Regions from separate parts of the Streptomyces sp. NPDC056144 genome, predicted to be linked through region 1. Evidence: riboswitches for the same ligand, from Rfam matches in the RefSeq annotation. Region 1 holds a riboswitch; each other region holds the start of a gene.
The links. A riboswitch is a leader RNA that binds a small molecule or an ion and turns the genes downstream of it on or off. The one in region 1 is predicted to bind cobalamin.

Region 2: another riboswitch for cobalamin. It lies ahead of cobN (cobaltochelatase subunit CobN); the one in region 1 lies ahead of ACFC0Z_RS11835 (ribonucleoside-diphosphate reductase subunit alpha).
Region 3: another riboswitch for cobalamin. It lies ahead of ACFC0Z_RS15875 (ABC transporter substrate-binding protein); the one in region 1 lies ahead of ACFC0Z_RS11835 (ribonucleoside-diphosphate reductase subunit alpha).
Region 4: another riboswitch for cobalamin. It lies ahead of ACFC0Z_RS09700 (energy-coupling factor ABC transporter permease); the one in region 1 lies ahead of ACFC0Z_RS11835 (ribonucleoside-diphosphate reductase subunit alpha).

What each region holds. Positions count from the first base shown of each region.
Region 1 covers NZ_JBHJVF010000003.1:214,792-218,955, forward strand. Annotated here, with positions in the region: gene ACFC0Z_RS11830 (ribonucleotide-diphosphate reductase subunit beta) at 1-256, opposite strand, end outside; gene ACFC0Z_RS11835 (ribonucleoside-diphosphate reductase subunit alpha) at 256-2,628, opposite strand; cobalamin riboswitch at 2,758-2,918, opposite strand; gene ACFC0Z_RS11840 (GNAT family N-acetyltransferase) at 2,937-3,455, opposite strand; gene mctP (monocarboxylate uptake permease MctP) at 3,460-4,164, opposite strand, start outside.
Region 2 covers NZ_JBHJVF010000006.1:109,548-113,711, forward strand. Annotated here, with positions in the region: gene cobN (cobaltochelatase subunit CobN) at 1-1,832, opposite strand, end outside; cobalamin riboswitch at 1,872-2,008, opposite strand; gene ACFC0Z_RS19855 (cobalamin biosynthesis protein CobG) at 2,246-3,508, shown strand; gene ACFC0Z_RS19860 (precorrin-8X methylmutase) at 3,513-4,164, shown strand, end outside; gene ACFC0Z_RS19865 (precorrin-2 C(20)-methyltransferase) at 4,163-4,164, shown strand, end outside.
Region 3 covers NZ_JBHJVF010000004.1:408,731-412,894, reverse strand. Annotated here, with positions in the region: gene ACFC0Z_RS15885 (ABC transporter ATP-binding protein) at 1-396, opposite strand, end outside; gene ACFC0Z_RS15880 (FecCD family ABC transporter permease) at 393-1,418, opposite strand; gene ACFC0Z_RS15875 (ABC transporter substrate-binding protein) at 1,499-2,566, opposite strand; cobalamin riboswitch at 2,651-2,775, opposite strand; gene ACFC0Z_RS15870 (cold shock domain-containing protein) at 2,873-3,079, opposite strand; gene ACFC0Z_RS15865 (TetR family transcriptional regulator) at 3,209-3,802, opposite strand; gene ACFC0Z_RS15860 (SDR family NAD(P)-dependent oxidoreductase) at 3,841-4,164, opposite strand, start outside.
Region 4 covers NZ_JBHJVF010000002.1:712,561-716,724, reverse strand. Annotated here, with positions in the region: gene ACFC0Z_RS09715 (ATP-binding cassette domain-containing protein) at 1-8, opposite strand, end outside; gene cbiQ (cobalt ECF transporter T component CbiQ) at 5-754, opposite strand; gene ACFC0Z_RS09705 (energy-coupling factor ABC transporter substrate-binding protein) at 761-1,186, opposite strand; gene ACFC0Z_RS09700 (energy-coupling factor ABC transporter permease) at 1,183-1,884, opposite strand; cobalamin riboswitch at 1,913-2,150, opposite strand; gene ACFC0Z_RS09695 (PTS-dependent dihydroxyacetone kinase phosphotransferase subunit DhaM) at 2,214-2,630, opposite strand; gene dhaL (dihydroxyacetone kinase subunit DhaL) at 2,627-3,247, opposite strand; gene dhaK (dihydroxyacetone kinase subunit DhaK) at 3,253-4,164, opposite strand, start outside.

The sequences.
Region 1 (4,164 bases):
GGACCAGGTTGTTCGCCACGATCGAGTCGCCCGTCGCGAAGAACGCGACCAGACGGCCGATCATGTGCTGCTCACCGGGGGTGAGCTTGGCGAGGTCGGCGACGTCCGAGTGGAGGTCGACCTCCTCCACCGTCCACGTGTTCTTGATCGCGTCCCGGTAGCGCTCGTAGAAGTCCGGGTAGCGCATGGGGCGGAGAGTCAGCTCGAAGCCAGGGTCGAGCAGGTTCTTCTTCTCGGAGGAGCTGGTGGTGCTCATTACTGGCAGGCCTCGCAGGACTCGGGGTTCTCAAGGGAGCAGGCGAGCGCGTCCGCGTCGGTGGTCGCCTGCTGGACGGGGATGGGGGCCGAGGCGGCGGCCGTCGCCGACGCCTGGGCGGCGCGGGCGATCCGGGTCGCGGGGCGCGAGCGCAGGTAGTACGTGGTCTTCAGACCCTGCTTCCAGGCGTACGCGTACATCGACGACAGCTTGCCGATGGTGGGCGTCTCCATGAACAGGTTCAGGGACTGCGACTGGTCGAGGAACGGCGTACGGGCCGCCGCCATGTCGATGAGCCCGCGCTGCGGGATCTCCCAGGCCGTGCGGTACAGCTCGCGCGTCTCGGCCGGGATCCAGGAGAAGTCGGCGACGGAGCCGCTGGAGTCGCGGAGCGCGTCACGGGTCTGCGCGTCCCACACGCCGAGCTTCTTCAGCTCGTCGACGAGGTACGAGTTGACCTGGAGGAACTCGCCGGACAGCGTCTCGCGCTTGAAGAGGTTGGAGACCTGCGGCTCGATGCACTCGTAGACGCCCGCGATCGAGGCGATGGTCGCCGTCGGCGCGATGGCGAGCAGGAGGCTGTTGCGCATGCCGACCGCGGCGATCCGCTCGCGCAGGGCGGCCCAGCGCTCCGGCCAGTTCAGCTCGACGTCGTAGTGGTCCGGGTGCAGGACACCGCGGGCCGCGCGGGTCTTCTCCCAGGCGGGGAGCGGGCCGCTGCGCTCGGCGAGGTCGGCGGAGGCCTCGTACGCGGCGAGCATGATCCGCTCGGCGATACGGGTGGACAGCGCGCGCGCCTCGGCGGAGTCGAACGGCAGCTTCAGCTGGAAGAAGACGTCCTGGAGGCCCATGGCGCCCAGGCCGACCGGGCGCCAGCGGGCGTTGGAGTTGCCCGCCTGCTCGGTCGGGTAGAAGTTGATGTCGACGACGCGGTCGAGGAAGGTGACGGCCGTGCGGACGGTCGCGTCCAGGCGGTCCCAGTCGATGTCCGAACCGACCACGAACGCGCCGAGGTTGACCGAGCCGAGGTTGCAGACCGCGGTCTCGTCGTCGTTCGTGACCTCGATGATCTCGGTGCAGAGGTTCGAGGAGTGCACGACCGAGCCCGGCTCGGCCGTCTGGTTGGCCGTGCGGTTCGAGGCGTCCTTGAAGGTCATCCAGCCGTTGCCGGTCTGGGCGAGGGTCCGCATCATGCGGCCGTAGAGGTCGCGGGCCGGCATCGTCTTGCGGGCCAGGCCCTTGGCCTCGGCGGCGCGGTAGGCGGCGTCGAACTCCTCGCCCCACAGGTCGACGAGCTCGGGCACGTCCGAGGGGGAGAAGAGCGACCACTCGGCGTCCGCGTTGACCCGGCGCATGAACTCGTCCGGGATCCAGTGCGCGAGGTTCAGGTTGTGCGTACGGCGCTGGTCCTCGCCCGTGTTGTCGCGGAGCTCCAGGAACTCCTCGATGTCCGCGTGCCAGGTCTCCAGGTAGACGGCGGCGGCGCCCTTGCGGCGGCCGCCCTGGTTCACGGCGGCGACGGAGGCGTCGAGGGTCTTCAGGAACGGGACGATGCCGTTCGAGTGGCCGTTGGTGCCGCGGATCAGCGAACCGCGGGCGCGGATGCGGGAGTAGGAGAGCCCGATGCCGCCGGCGTGCTTCGAGAGACGCGCGACCTGGTGGTAGCGGCCGTAGATGGAGTCCAGCTCGTCCTGGGGGGAGTCCAGGAGGTAGCAGGAGGACATCTGCGGGTGGCGCGTGCCCGAGTTGAAGAGCGTGGGGGAGGAGGGCAGGTAGTCCAGACGGCTCATCAGGCCGTAGAGGGCCGCCACCTCGTCGAGCGCGCGGGTGCTGTCGTCCTCGGCGAGACCGCAGGCCACGCGGAGCATGAAGTGCTGCGGGGTCTCGATGACCTTGCGGGTGATCGGGTGGCGCAGCAGGTAGCGCGAGTAGAGGGTGCGCAGGCCGAAGTAGCCGAAGCGGTCGTCGCCGGCGGCGTCGATCGTGGCGTCGAGGCGCTCGGCGTGCAGCGCGACGAACTCGGCGGTGCGGTCGGCGATCAGGCCCTCGCGGTGACCGACGGCCACGGAGGCGGAGAAGGAGACCGCGCCCTGGCCGGCCGCCTCGTCGGCGATGGTGATCGTCAGGAGCCGGGCCGCGAGCCGGGAGTAGGCCGGGTCCTCGGCGATGAGACCGGCGGCCGCCTCGGTGGCCAGCTCGCGCAGCTCCGCCTCGTCCGACGTGGCGCTGCGGCCGCGGAGCGCGGCGGCGGCGATCTTGCCGGGGTCGGTGTCGGGGAGATCGGCGGTGAGATCGGTCAGGGTCCGCAGCAGCACGGTGCCGGGTCCGTCGCTGTCGATCTCCGTGGCCGGATCGGCGGGCGCGATGGTCACGTGGGGGCTCTCCCTCGCTCGGCTCCTGGCCGCGACGGGGGAGGGCGGGCGAGGCGATCCGTACGCACGGATGCCCGCGTCCACCGGCCCACTCCGCGAGGCCCGGACGTCAGTGACACCCGGAACGGACGGACCGGGTGGGCTGCCGGCAGGTCGTCGGACTCGCTCCGTACCGAAAATCCGCACGAAGCACACCGTTGCGGGACAGTTCCGGATTCGCGCCGGATTTCCCTGCGTCGACAGCGAGGTCGAGCATACATGTGGGGGGCGCCGGAGTTGGCGCCCCCCACATGTTGTGTCGTCAGGTTTTACGTGCCCGTCGTGTGGAACTCCAGCGCGTACGTCTTCAGGGTGAAGCCGGGGACCGGCTCCCAGTCCCGCCCGGGGGTACGGACGAAGCCCATCCGCTCGTAGATCCGGTGCGCCGCGACCATGCTCGGGCCCGTGGAGAGCACCAGCCGGGCGCACTCCGGGACGGCCCGCGCGCGGTCCACGCAGGCCCGCACGAGCGCCTCTCCGGCACCCCTGCCGCGCGCCTCGGGCCCGACCACGAGCATCCGGAACTCGGCCTCGCCGGGGACGGCGATGTCGGCCCAGGTGGTGCCGCCGAGGGCGAAGGTCACGCCGCCGATGATCCGGCCGGTCTCCTCGTCGACGGCGACGAGCACCTCGGCCTCGCGCGCCCGGCGCTCGGTGTCCCGCAGCACCGCCAGGTAGTAGTCGTCCTCGCCGTCGAGCAGCAGCCCGTCGCCCAGGTACGTGAACCCGGTGAGGTCACCGAGTTCCTCGTACTCCTCGGGCCGTACCGCCCTGATCGTGAAATCCATGCGATCAGTGTGCCCCGGCACCGACCTTCGACGACTTCCCGCCGGAGACGGGGTCGCCGGCGTCGGCCGTGTAGTCCTCCGGGGAGGTCTCGTCGACGCCCTCGGGGGCCTTCACGGCCTTGAGGACGAAGGTCAGGACGACGGTGACGACGACGTTGAGGACGAAGGCGGTGAGGCCGATGTAGCCGATCTCGCCGATGCCCGGGATCTCGGCCGCCGAACCGCCGAAGTGCTTCTGCGTCGGGCTGGCGACGCCGTACGCGGCGAACGTGCCGTAGACCATGCCGACGGCCCAGCCGGCGAGCAGCGCCCAGCGGTGGAACCAGCGGGTGAAGAGGCCGCCGACCAGCGCCGGGAAGGTCTGGAGGATCCAGATGCCGCCGAGGAGCTGGAAGTTGATCGCGACCGTCTTGTCCATGGTGAGGACGAAGACGAGCGCGCCGACCTTCACGAGGAGCGAGACCAGCTTGGAGACCTTGGTCTCCTGCGCCGGGGTCGCGTCCTTCTTGAGGAAGTCCTTGTAGATGTTCCTCGTGAAGAGGTTGGCGGCGGCGATCGACATGATCGCGGCCGGGACCAGCGCGCCGATGCCGATCGCGGCGAAGGCCACGCCCGCGAACCAGGCCGGGAACATGTTCTCGAACAGCTGCGGGATGGCGAGCTGGCCGTTCTTGACCTGGATGCCGGCGGCGATCGCCATGAAGCCGAG
Region 2 (4,164 bases), on a different contig from region 1:
GCGTACTCGTCGAGCAGCTGCTCCAGGCGCGCGATGTCGCCGTACGAGTCGGCGCGGGCCATCGGCGGCACGAGGTGGTCGACCAGGGTGGCGTGCACGCGCCGCTTGGCCTGCGTGCCCTCGCCCGGGTCGTTGACGAGGAACGGGTAGATCAGCGGGATGTCGCCGAGCGCCGCGTCCGGGCCGCAGGCGGCGGACAGACCGGCGTTCTTGCCCGGCAGCCACTCCAGGTTGCCGTGCTTGCCGAGGTGGACCATGGCGTCGGCGCCGAAGCCGCCGTCGTCCTCGCGGGCGGCGATCCAGCGGTAGGCGGCCAGGTAGTGGTGGGACGGCGGGAGATCGGGGTCGTGGTAGATCGCGATCGGGTTCTCGCCGAAGCCGCGCGGCGGCTGGATGAGGATCAGCAGGTTCCCGCGCCGCAGCGCCGCGAGGACGATGTCGCCCTCCGGGTTGCGGGACCGGTCGAGGAACATCTCGCCCGGCGCCGGACCCCAGTGCTCCTCGACCTGCTCGCGCAGCTCGGCCGGAAGCGTCGCGTACCAGCGCTTGTAGTCGGCGGCCGGGATGCGGACCGGGTTCCTCGCGAGCTGCTCCTCGGTCAGCCAGTCCTGGTCGTGGCCACCCGCCTCGATGAGGGCGTAGATCAGCTCGTCGCCGTCGCCGGAGACCAGCCCCGGGAGGTCGGCCTCGGGCCCGAAGTCGTACCCCTCGGCGATGAGTCGGCGCAGCAGGGCGACGGCGGAGGCGGGGGTGTCGAGACCGACGGCGTTGCCGATGCGGGAGTGCTTGGTGGGGTACGCGGAGAGGACGAGCGCGAGCTTCTTCTCGGCGTTCGGGATGTGGCGGAGCCGGGCGTGCCGGACGGCGATCCCGGCGACGCGGGCCGCGCGCTCGGCGTCGGCGACGTACGCGGGCAGGCCGTCGGCGTCGATCTCCTTGAAGGAGAACGGGACGGTGATGAGGCGGCCGTCGAACTCGGGCACGGCGACCTGGCTGGCGGCGTCGAGCGGCGAGAGGCCCTCGTCGTTCTCCTCCCACGCCGAACGCGAGCCGGTCAGGCACAGGGCCTGGAGGATCGGCACGTCGAGCGCGGCGAGCGCGCCCGCGTCCCAGGCCTCCTCGTCGCCGCCGGCCTGCGCCTCGGCGGGCTTGGTGCCACCGGCGGCGAGGACGGTCGTGACGATCGCGTCCGCCCCGCGGAGCGTCTCGACGAGCTCCTCCTCGGGGGCGCGCAGCGAGGCCACGTACAGCGGGAGGGCCTGGGCCCCGGCGTCCTCGATCGCGTCGCAGAGGGCGCCGACGAAGGCGGTGTTCCCGCTCATGTGGTGGGCGCGGTAGTAGAGCACGGCGACCGTCGGGCCGTCGGTGGCACGGGGGGTGCGCTCCAGGGGGCCCCAGGTGGGGGCGGCGGCCGGGGCCTCGAAGCCGTGACCGGTGAGGAGCACGGTGTCGGAGAGGAAGCGGGCCAGCTGCGTCAGGTTCGCGGGGCCGCCGTGCGCGAGGTAGGCGTGCGCCTCGGTCGCGACGCCGACGGGAACCGTCGAGGCCTCCATCAGCTGGGCGTCGGGGGCCTGTTCGCCGCTGAGCACGACGACCGGCTTTCCGGCGGCGTGGATCGCGTCCAGCCCCTCCTGCCAGGAGCGCAGGCCGCCGAGGAGGCGGACGACGACGAGCTCGACGCCGTCGAGGAGGCCGGGGAGGTCGGCGAGCGGGACTCGGGAGGGGTTGGCGAAGCGGTACGCGAGACCGTCCCCTTCGGCCTCCGTCGCGGCCGTGTTCGCCGCGCGGGCGCTGAGCAGGTCGGTGTCGGAGTGCGACAGCAGCAGGAGCATGGCGACGCAGGCCCTTCCTCGGGGTTGTCCGCGCCCCGGGTGGTCGTGTGGACGGCGGGAGTTCCTGACTCACCCGTGCCGGGCGGTCCGGAACGGGCTCACAGTGGCGGGACCGCGCCGGATTCTCACCGGGCTTCCTCCCCGGGGTCCTGGGACCCCATGCCGATCTGCATCCTAGATCGTGGCGGGGGCGGGCCGAAGAGAGCCGGGGGATCGACCGGATCACACTCGTGACCGCACGCGGACCGCACGCGGACCGCACGCGGACCGCACCCGGACCGGACGCGGGCCGCACCCGGACCGGACGCGGGCCGCACACGGGGACCCGTACACGGATCGCACCCGGGCCACCCGCGGGCAGCGGGCACGGATCGGCCGGATCGCGACCGGTGAGGGGCCCGATCCCCGTGGGTATGCTCGCCGCCATGCCGCCCACCCCACCCCCGACGCCCGAACGGGACGAACCCCGCACAAGGGACCGTGGCGACGCCTGCCCCGGAGCGCTGCGCCTGCACGCCGCCGACGACGGGAGACTGGCCCGACTCCGGCTCCCCGCAGGCCGACTGACCGCACGTCAGGCCGAGGCCCTGGCGCACGCGGCGGAGACCCTGGGCGACGGCTCGGTGAGCATCACCTCCCGGGGCAACGCGGAGCTCCGGGGCCTCGCGGACGACTGCGGGACGGAGCTCGCGGCGCTGCTCGCGGAGGCCGGCCTGCTGCCCTCCTCCACGCACGAGCGCGTCCGCAACATCGTCGTCTCCCCCGCCGCCGGTCTCGACGGACTCGGCGGCCCCGAGGTCCAGTTGTGGGCCCGCGAGCTCGACGCCCTCCTCTGCGCCGCGCCCTGGGCGGCGGCGCTTTCCGGCCGTTTCCTCTTCGTCCTCGACGACGGCCGCGGGGACGTGGCGGGGCTCGGCGGGGATGTGACCTTGGTCGCAGTGGACGGCGGCGCGGCCCGTCTGTACGTCGGCGGGCGGGCGTTCCGCGTCGCCGGGGCCGACGCCCCCCGCGCCGCGCTCGCCGCCGCCGGGGCCTTCCTCGACGCGGCCCGCGCGGCCGGGACCGGCGCCTGGCGGGTCGGCGAACTCCCCGAGGGGTACGCCCCCGACCTGGCCGGCGCCCTCGCGGGGGCCGGGATCGCGGCGGAGCCCGTACCGGCGGCCGCATCGATCCTGCTCCACGGCGCCCCGCCCTCCCCCGGCCCGCTCGGCCCCGCCTCCCGCTACGTCCTCGCGCCCCTCGGCCGCCTCACCGCCGCCCAGCTGCGGGCGCTGCTGCCCGCCGAGGAGATCCGGCTGACGCCGTGGCGCGGCGCGGTGGTCGTGGGCGCCACGGGAAACGAGGACCTGGCCGCCCACGGCCTGATCACCGACCCCGGCTCCCCCTGGGTGGACGTCACCGCGTGCACCGGCCGCCCCGGCTGCGCCAAGTCCCTCGCGGACGTCCGCGCCGACGCGACCCCGGGGCCGGCCGGCGGCCTCCCCGCACGCGGCCTCCCCGGAAGGGCCCTCCCCGTCCACTACTCCGGCTGCGAGCGCCGCTGCGGCCACCCGCACGGCGCCTGGGTCGACGTCGTCGCCACCGCCGACGGCGCCTACCTGGTGGACGGCGCCGCCACCCCCCGTACAGCCCTGCACGAAGCGGTCACCACGGCCCGCACGACCACCATCCGCTGACGAGATGAGCGAGAACACCAGGATGTTCGACTACGAGAAGGACGGGACGGAGATCTACCGCCGGTCCTTTGCCACGATCCGCGCCGAGGCGGACCTCGACGGCCTGCCCGCCGACGTCGCCCAGGTGGCGGTCCGGATGATCCACGCCTGCGGCATGACCGACCTCGTCAGCGATATCGCCTACTCGCCGCGGGTCGTGGCGGACGCCCGTGCCGCCCTCCAGGCCGGTGCGCCGATCCTCTGCGACGCCCAGATGGTCGCCAGTGGCGTCACCCGCAAGCGGCTGCCCGCCGACAACGAGGTGCTCTGCGCGCTCTCCGACCCGGCCGTCCCGGCCCTCGCCGCCGAGCTCGGCACCACCCGCTCGGCCGCCGCGCTCGAACTCTGGCGCGACCGCCTCGAAGGCTCCGTCGTCGCCATCGGCAACGCGCCCACCGCGCTCTTCCACCTCCTGGAGATGATCGCGAAGGGCGCGGGCAAGCCGGCCGCCGTCCTCGGCATACCCGTCGGGTTCATCGGCGCCGCCGAGTCCAAGGACGCCCTCGCCGAGAACGACCTCGGCCTCGAATACCTCGTCGTACGGGGCCGGCGCGGCGGCAGCGCCATGACGGCCGCCGCCCTCAACGCGCTCGCGCACGAAGCGGAGATACAGGCAT
Region 3 (4,164 bases), on a different contig from region 1:
GTCGAGGGCGGAGCGGACGGCGGTCTCGTCGGCCGCCGACGCGGGCGTCCAGGCCCTGCGGTGCGGGACCCGGCCGAGGCGGACGACGTCGAGGACGGTCAGGTCGACCTGAGTGTCGGCCTGTTGCTCGACGGCGGCGAGCCGCCGGGCGACGGTCCTGCGGCCGAGCCGGTCGAGGGGTTCGCCGTCGAGGGTGACGACGCCGGTGTCGGGGGCGAGGACACCGGCGAGGAGCCGGAGGAGCGTCGACTTCCCCGAGCCGTTGGGGCCGAGCAGGCCGGTGACGGTGCCGGGGCGCGGGGCGAGGGTGACCCCGTCGAGGACGGGGGTCCCGTCGACGGCCCGCGAGACCCGTTCGGCGCGAAGTCCCGTACCCACGTCCACACTCGTGCTCATCGTGTCCCCCGCGTCCGGTAGAGGACGAGCACGAACGCCGGTACGCCGACGAGCGAGGTCACCACGCCCACCGGCACCTCCTGCGGATCCAGCACCGTACGGGCGAGGGTGTCGGCCCAGACGAGGAACACCGCCCCGGCGAGCGCCGACACCGGCAGGAGCCGGGCGTGCCCGGGGCCGACGAGGGCGCGGGCCGCGTGGGGCAGGACGAGTCCGACGAAGCCGATCGCCCCGGCGGCGGAGACCAGCGCGGCCGTGAGGAGCGCGGTGGCGCAGAGCAGGACGGTACGCGTACGGGTGACGGCGACGCCGAGGGACGCGGCGGCGTCCTCGCCGAAGGCGAAGGCGTCGAGGGTCCGCGCGTACCCGCCGCAGACGAGCAGGGCCGCCACGAGCACCGCGAGGCAGACGCGCACGTCGCCCCACCCGGCCCCGCCGAGCGAGCCGAGCAGCCAGAAGAGCACGCCCCGGGTGGTCTCCGCGTCGGCGGCCGTCATGACGACGAAGGAGGTCAGCGCGGAGAAGAGCTGCATCGCCGCGACGCCCGCGAGGACCACGCGGTCGGTGGAGCCGCCGAGGGTGTGGCTGAGCAGCAGGACGAGCGCGAAGGAGGCGACCGCGCCGAGGAACGCGCCGCCGGTGACGGAGAGGACTCCCCCGCCGACGCCGAGGACGACGACCAGGACGGCGCCGGTCGAGGCACCGGAGGAGACGCCGAGGACGAACGGGTCCGCGAGCGGGTTGCGGAGCAGCGACTGCATCACCACGCCGCAGACGGCGAGTCCGGCGCCGCAGACGGCCGCGAGGAGGGTACGGGGCAGGCGGAGGTTCCAGACGATGCCGTCCCGGATCGGCGAGACGCCGGAGGCGGCCGGGTCGCCGCCGAGGTGGGCCGCGACGACGGACCCGACCTCGCCGACGCGCAGGTCAGCCGGTCCGATGGTGATCGCGACGGCGACGGAGGCGACGAGGAGGCCGAGCCCGGCCAGGACCCACAGGGCCACCGGGCTCCTGGAGCCCACGGGGGTGCTCGCGGGGGTGCCAGCGGGCGCGTTCGCCAGCGCCTTCGCGTCCGCGCCCGTGGGCGCGCTCGTGGGTGCGCTCACTTCGCGAGCCCGTACGAGCGGAGCGCCGCCGCCAGCTTCTCGATGCCCTCGACCGTGCGCAGGGTGGGGTTCATGGCCTGGCCGCTGAGGAGCACGTACCGCTTCTTCCGCACCGCCGTCATGTTCCGGGTGACGGGGTCGGACTCCAGGAAGGCGATCTTCCTGGCGGCGCTCTCGGCGGACTGGGAGCGGCGGGTCAGGTCGCCGATGACGAGGACGTCGGGGTCGCGGTCGGCGACGCTCTCCCAGTTGATCTGGGGCCACTCCTCGCGCGTGTCGTCGAAGACGTTCTTCGCGCCGAGCGCGCGCGTGATGACGCCGGGCGCCCCGCAACAGCCCGCCATGTAGGGGGATTCGGCGTTGGCGTACCAGTAGAGGACGGTCGCGTCGGTGAAGTCGCCCGCCGAAGCGGCCTTCGTCACCCGCCCCTCGAGTTCGGCGACGAGCTTCTCGCCGCGCCCGGTCACGCCGAACACCCGGGCCAGGTCGCGGATTTCGCCGTACACGGTCTCCATGGTGAGCGGCTTGGTGCGGACTCCGTCGCCGTCGCCGCTGTTGTCCTTGTCGGCGCAGTCGGTCGGCGAGAGGTACGTGGGGACGCCGAGCTTCGTGAACTGTTCGCGGGGCGCCACACCGCCCTTGCCGAGGGTGTAGCCGAAGGAGGCGGCGGCGAAGTCGGGTTCGGTGCCGAGGACCTTCTCGAAGGAGGGGTAGCGGTCGGCGAGGCGCGGGACCTTCGCGTTCTCGGCCTCAAGTCCCTTGAGGACGGGGTCGGTCCAGGTCGCGGTGCCCACCATCCGGTCGGCGAGGCCGAGGGAGAGCAGGATCTCGGCGGCTCCCTGGTCGAGCGCCACGGCCCGCTGCGGCGCGCGGTCGATCCGTACGCGCTGGCCGCAGTTGTCGAGCGTCACGGGGTATCCGGAGGCGGTGCCCTCTTCCGGGTTCTTCGCCGCCGGCTTCGGGGCGGTTCCGCCGCCGCAGCCGGCCAGGACCAGGACCAGCGTCGGGATCAGGGCCAGGAGCAGGGCCCGGGCAGGGCGAGGGACGGGGTGTGCGAGCGGCACGGGGCTTCCTCTGCGTCACGGCTCAAGCGCGGAGCCTGTCGTACGGTGCTCCCCGGACGGCATCGCGACGCCGGGGCCGCCAGCAGGTCTTCGGACTCGGGGTCATCCGGACGGAGCGCCTTCCCGGGCCTGTCACGCGCCCAGTGGCCGATGCTCCGCCCGTCGCCCTCACCGCTGCGCGTCAGTTCCGGTTTCCCACCGGATTCCCTGACCCGCGCACTCGCCCGTTCGGGTGCGTACACAGGTGCGACTGGCTTCGGCACAGTACCACCGCGCCCGCCGCGCCCCTCTTCGCACCCGCACAGCTCAGAGGCGGATCTCCTTGGCCTCGAAGCGGCCCTCGCCGAGGGTGAGGACGAAGGTGATCTGCTGCCCCTCGGAGAGCGTCCTGGCCTCGCCCTCGATGTCGGCGGCGCTGAACCAGACCTGTTCCTCGGAACCGACGGGGATGACGAACCCGTATCCGTCACGACGGTTGAAGGACTTCACGAACCCTTTGCTTCTGCCGTCCACGGCGGCCTCCCTGTCGTCATCGGCGATGGGGGTGTCACGGGGGTCTCAGTCGAGGTGTACCCCGTCGGCGCGCCCGTCGCCCGTCGATCACGGCAGGGACGGAGAGAGGAAGGCGGGAGGAAGCGGGGTTCAGCGCCCGCCGGGGTACGCGATCCGCGCCGTGATCCGGGCGATGCGCGCCGCCGAGGTCTCGGGGGACGCCACCGGCTGGACGATGTGGCTGACCGTGAGCCGCACGATCGTCTCGACCGCGAGGCCGCGGGACTCCTCGTCCACGTCGGGCCAGGCCTCGATCGCGTACGCGTCGAGCAGGGTCATCGCCGTCCCGAAGACGGGTTCCGGCCGGGTGGTGAGGTAGGCGAGGAGGTCGTCGTCGCCGCCGCGCGCGGCCACCAGGACGCTCTTGATGAGGGGGTTGTCCACGGCCTGCTGGAGCGTGTACCCGACCCCGGCCGCCGCCGCGGCCTCCAACTCCCCGCGGTGGGAGTCCAGTTCGCGCTGGATGCCGACGAGGAAGCCCTCCAGCTCGCGCTGGACGAGGGCCTGGCCGATGGCCTCCTTCGAGCCGAACTCGTTGTAGAGCGTCTGGCGGCTGATGCCGGCGGCACGCGCGATGCCGGTCATGCGCAGGCCGCCCCAGCCCTCGGCGGCGACGAGGCGGTAGGCGGCGTCGAGCACCTGCTCGCGCAGGAGGGACCGGACGCTGTCGCGGAAACGTGTCATCGTGGCCTCACCCTATCGAGCCTTGCCGGGCGGAACCCTCAGAGGACGGTGCCGCCCGAGACGTCCAGGTACTGGCCGGTGATCCAGCGGGCGTCGTCGGAGACGAGGAAGGCGACGACGTCCGCGATGTCGGCGGGGGCGCCGATCCGGTCGAAGACCGAGTGGGCGGCGAGGGCCGCGGCCGCCTCCGGAGTCGTCCGGCGGCGCGCGTTCATGTCGGTGGCGACGAAGCCGGGGGCCACGGTGTTGACCGTGATCTGCCGGGGTCCGAGCTCCTTGGCGAGCGCGAGCGTCATGGTGTCGACGGCACCCTTGGTCATCGCGTAGGTCACGGACTCGGGGAAGGCCATCTTCGTCGCGAC
Region 4 (4,164 bases), on a different contig from region 1:
CTGCTCACGGAAGGAACCTTTCGAGTACGAGGGTGAGGGCGACGAGCCCCGCCAGGAGCGCGCCCGTCGCCGTCAGGAACCGGCGCGACACCGCGGCGGCGGGCACCAGGACCCGCAGCGTCCCGTCGTAACCGCGCCCGGCTAGGCCGGACTGCATCCGCTGCGCCCGGTCGAAGGCGCGGACGAACGTGGTGGCCCCGAGCCCGGCAAGGGAGCGCCAGGTCGCCGCGCGGGTGGTGTGCCCGAGGCGGGCCGCCTGCGCCTGCCGGATCTTGGTGAGCGAGTCGAGCAGCAGGAAGATGATCCGGTACATCACCAGCGCCACGTCCACCACCGGCGCCGGCACGCCCGCACGGACGAGCCGGGGCAGCACGTCCGAGACGGGCGTGGTGAACGCGAAGAGCAGCACGCCGAGCGAGGCGGACGCGGTACGGAGCAGCAGCTCGACCGCGTGACCGGGCCCGCCCGGCGCGAGCGCGACGAACCCGCGCGCCCCGCCGACCTCGAAGAGCAGCGGGACGGCCCCCGTGACGCAGAAGCCGAGCGGGACCCGGAAGGCCCGCCACAGCTGACGGCCCGGCACGGCGGCGGGCCCGAGGAGGACGGCGAGGGTGGCCGCCGCCACGAGCACGGCGCCGGGCCACGGTGGCAGGCAGACCGCGCACAGGGTCAGACCGAAGCCGAGCAGGGCCTTCTCGGCGGGATGCCTGCGCCGCCAGCGGCTGCTGTGCGCCGCCGCGTCGATGGGGAGCATGGGCGGCTACGCGTCCTTGCCCGAAGCGTCGGCCGTCGCGGCGGCGCCGACGGCTCCTGCGGCTCCTGCGGTTCCTACGGCTCCTACGGGAACCGGAGGGGTCAGCTCCGCCCGCGCCCGGGCCTCGCCCTGCCGCCGTCCGCGCCGCACGCCGAAGTAGTACGCGAGGACACCGGCGCCCAGGGCCGCCTGGAGGGAGAAGAGCGCCGACTCGATCTCCCCGGACGGCGGCTCGTACAGGGGGCTGAACCAGGGCTCGTACTCCGGCTGGAGCTCCGTGATCGCGGTCTCCGCCTCGGCGTCCGCGCCGGTGAACGGCTCCTCCTTGTGGTCGCCCAGACCGAGCGCGAGCGGGAGGACCGCCAGCGCGACGACGACGAACAGGAGCAGCAGGTTGATCTTCGTGCTCTTGCTGACACGCGGGGTGCTCATCGCGCGGTCACCTCCTCGGCGGGGCGCGCCGAAGCGGTCCGGGACAGGACGCCCAGACGGATCAGGTCGCCCTTGCTGGACTGCGTGAGCAGCCGCATCACGAGGACCGTCAGGAGGCCCTCGCTGACGGCCAGGGGGATCTGCGTGACGGCGAAGATGGAACCGAACTTGGCGAGCGCGCCCAGGACGCCGCTGCCCTGGTCGGGGAAGGCCAGCGCGAGCTGGACGCTGGTGACGCAGTACGTCGACAGGTCGGCGACGAACGCGCCGAGGAAGACGGCGACCATCAGCGGCGCGCCGAACCGGCGGGCCAGGAGGTAGGTCCCGTACCCCGCCCACGGCCCGACGATCGCCATGGAGAAGACGTTCGCGCCGAGCGTGGTGAGCCCGCCGTGAGCGAGCAGCAGGGCCTGGAAGAGGAGCGTGATCGTCCCCAGGACCGCCATGATCGGCGGCCGGAACAGGATCGCGCCCAGGCCCGTACCGGTCGGATGGGAGCAACTGCCCGTCACCGAGGGCAGCTTGAGCGCCGACAGGACGAAGGTGAAGGCCCCGGACGCGCCGAGGAGCAGGGTGGACTCGGGGTTCGCGCGCACCTCGCGGGTGAGGGCGCGGGCCCCGTGGACGACGAACGGGGCCGCCGCGACGCCCCAGGCGGCGGCGTGGACGGGGGGTAGATACCCCTCGGCTATATGCATGGTTGGGAGACCCTCTCCAGCACCTCGTGGATGGACAACGCACCCCGGCCGGTCTCCTGGCTGACGGTCATACGTCCCGACTCCGCCTTCCCACACCGAGGCGGTCACCCGCTACGGTCCAGTGGCTTGCCCGGGAGGGACCTCCCCCCGGGTGTGGAGCCGGAACTCCCGATCACAGTGGCGAGGGCCGCACCGGTACCGCACCGGTTTCCCGTACACCAAGGCCCTGCGACACTAGTGTGTTGACCTGCCCGATCACAACACGGTCGCCACCGGGCGCGGCCCCTCGGTCACTCCCCGCACTCACGGCGGGCCCTCCGCGGCCCCGCTCATCCCTTCCGGTAGACGTACGCCTCCGAGGCCGCCGCGGCCACCGCGTCGAGGTCCCCGCCGGCGCTGGCCGTCACCAGCGCGGCGACCGCGCCCTCGACGAAGGGCGCGTCCACCAGGCGGGCGCCCTCGGGCAGTTCGTCGCCCTCGGCGAGGAGCGCCTTCACGGTGAGGACCGCGCTGCCGAGGTCGACGAGGATCGCCACCCCGGCCCCGCCGTCGACCGCCTCCGCCGCCGCCGTGACGAGCCCGGCGCTGGTCCCGAGGCCGCCGTCGGGGAGTCCGCCGGCCGGCCGGATCGGGGCGGTGTCGCCGCCGCCCGCGAGGCCGCGGGCGAGGTCGGCGACCGAGGCGGCGACGGCCGCGCTGTGCGAGACGAGCACGATGCCCACCCGCGCCGACGCCCCCGCGGTCACGAGAGACCCCCCGTCCGGGCGGTGTCGGCCAGTACGGCGAGGAGCAGCGCCGACGAGGCGGCCCCGGGATCCTCGTGCCCGACCGACCGCTCGCCGAGGTAACTGGCCCGGCCCTTGCGCGCCTGGAGGGGTACGGTCCCGAGGGCGCCCGCCTCGGCGGCCGTACGCCCGTCCTCGAAGGAGGTCCGCAGCCCCTCGACGCCCGGAACGAGCGCGTCCAGCATGGTCTTGTCCCCCACCCGTGCCCCGCCGAGCTGCCCCACGGCGGCGACCCCGGTGTCGAGGGCCTCCGCGAGCCGCTCCCGGCTGACGGCCGTGTCCTCGCCGAGGGCCTTGCCGGCCCGCCGCAGCAGCGTCCCGTACAGCGGCCCCGAGGCCCCGCCCACGGTCGAGATCAGCTCCCGCCCGGCGGCGACGAGCACCGCCCCCGGCGTCGCGGGCGGCTCCTTGGCGAGCGTCTCGGCCACGGCGGCGAAGCCGCGCCTGAGGTTGGCACCGTGGTCCGCGTCGCCGATGGCGGAGTCGAGCTCGGTGAGCCGATCGGCCTCGCGGGAGACGACCGCGGCGGCCTCCGTCAGCCACCGCACGACGAACCCGGCGTCGATGTCCCGCGTCATCCCGCTCACCGCCCCCACCGCAGCGCGGCCGTCCGCACCGGCGCGTCCCAGAGCCGCAGCAACTCCTCGTCGACCTCGCAGAGGGTGACGGAACAGCCGGCCATGTCGAGGGAGGTCACGTAGTTCCCGACGAGGGTCCGGGCGACCGGAACACCCCGCTCGCCGAGGACCCGCTGCACCTCCGCGTTGAACCCGTACAGTTCGAGCAGCGGCGTACCGCCCATCCCGTTGACGAGGACGAGCACGGGCGCGGTCGGCCGCAGGTCCTCGACGACGACGTCCACGGCGTAGTCCGCGATCTCCCGCGAGGTCATCATCGCCCGCCGCTCACGCCCGGGCTCTCCGTGGATGCCGATGCCCAACTCCAGCTCACCGGCCGGGAGATCGAAGGTCGGACTCCCCTTGGCGGGCGTGGTGCACGCGCTCAGCGCGACCCCGAAGGACCGGCACCGCTCGTTCACCCGCCGGGCCACGGCCTCGACCCGCTCCAGCGGCGCGCCCTCCTCGGCGGCGGCGCCCGCGATCTTCTCCACGAACAGGGTGCCGCCGGTCCCGCGCCGCCCCGCCGTGTACAGACTGTCCGTCACGGCCGCGTCGTCGTCGACGAGCACCTTCGCGACCCGCACGCCCTCGTCCTCGGCGAGCTCGGCGGCCATCTCGAAGTTGAGGACGTCACCGGTGTAGTTCTTGACGACGAACAACACCCCGGCCCCACTGTCGACGGCCGCCGCGGCCCGCACCATCTGATCCGGCACGGGCGACGTGAAAACCTCCCCGGCACAAGCGGCGGCCAGCATCCCCGGCCCCACGAACCCCGCGTGCAACGGCTCGTGCCCGGACCCGCCCCCGGACACCAACGCCACCTTCCCCTCCACGGGCGCGTCCCGCCGCACGACGATCCGCCGCTCGACGTCCAC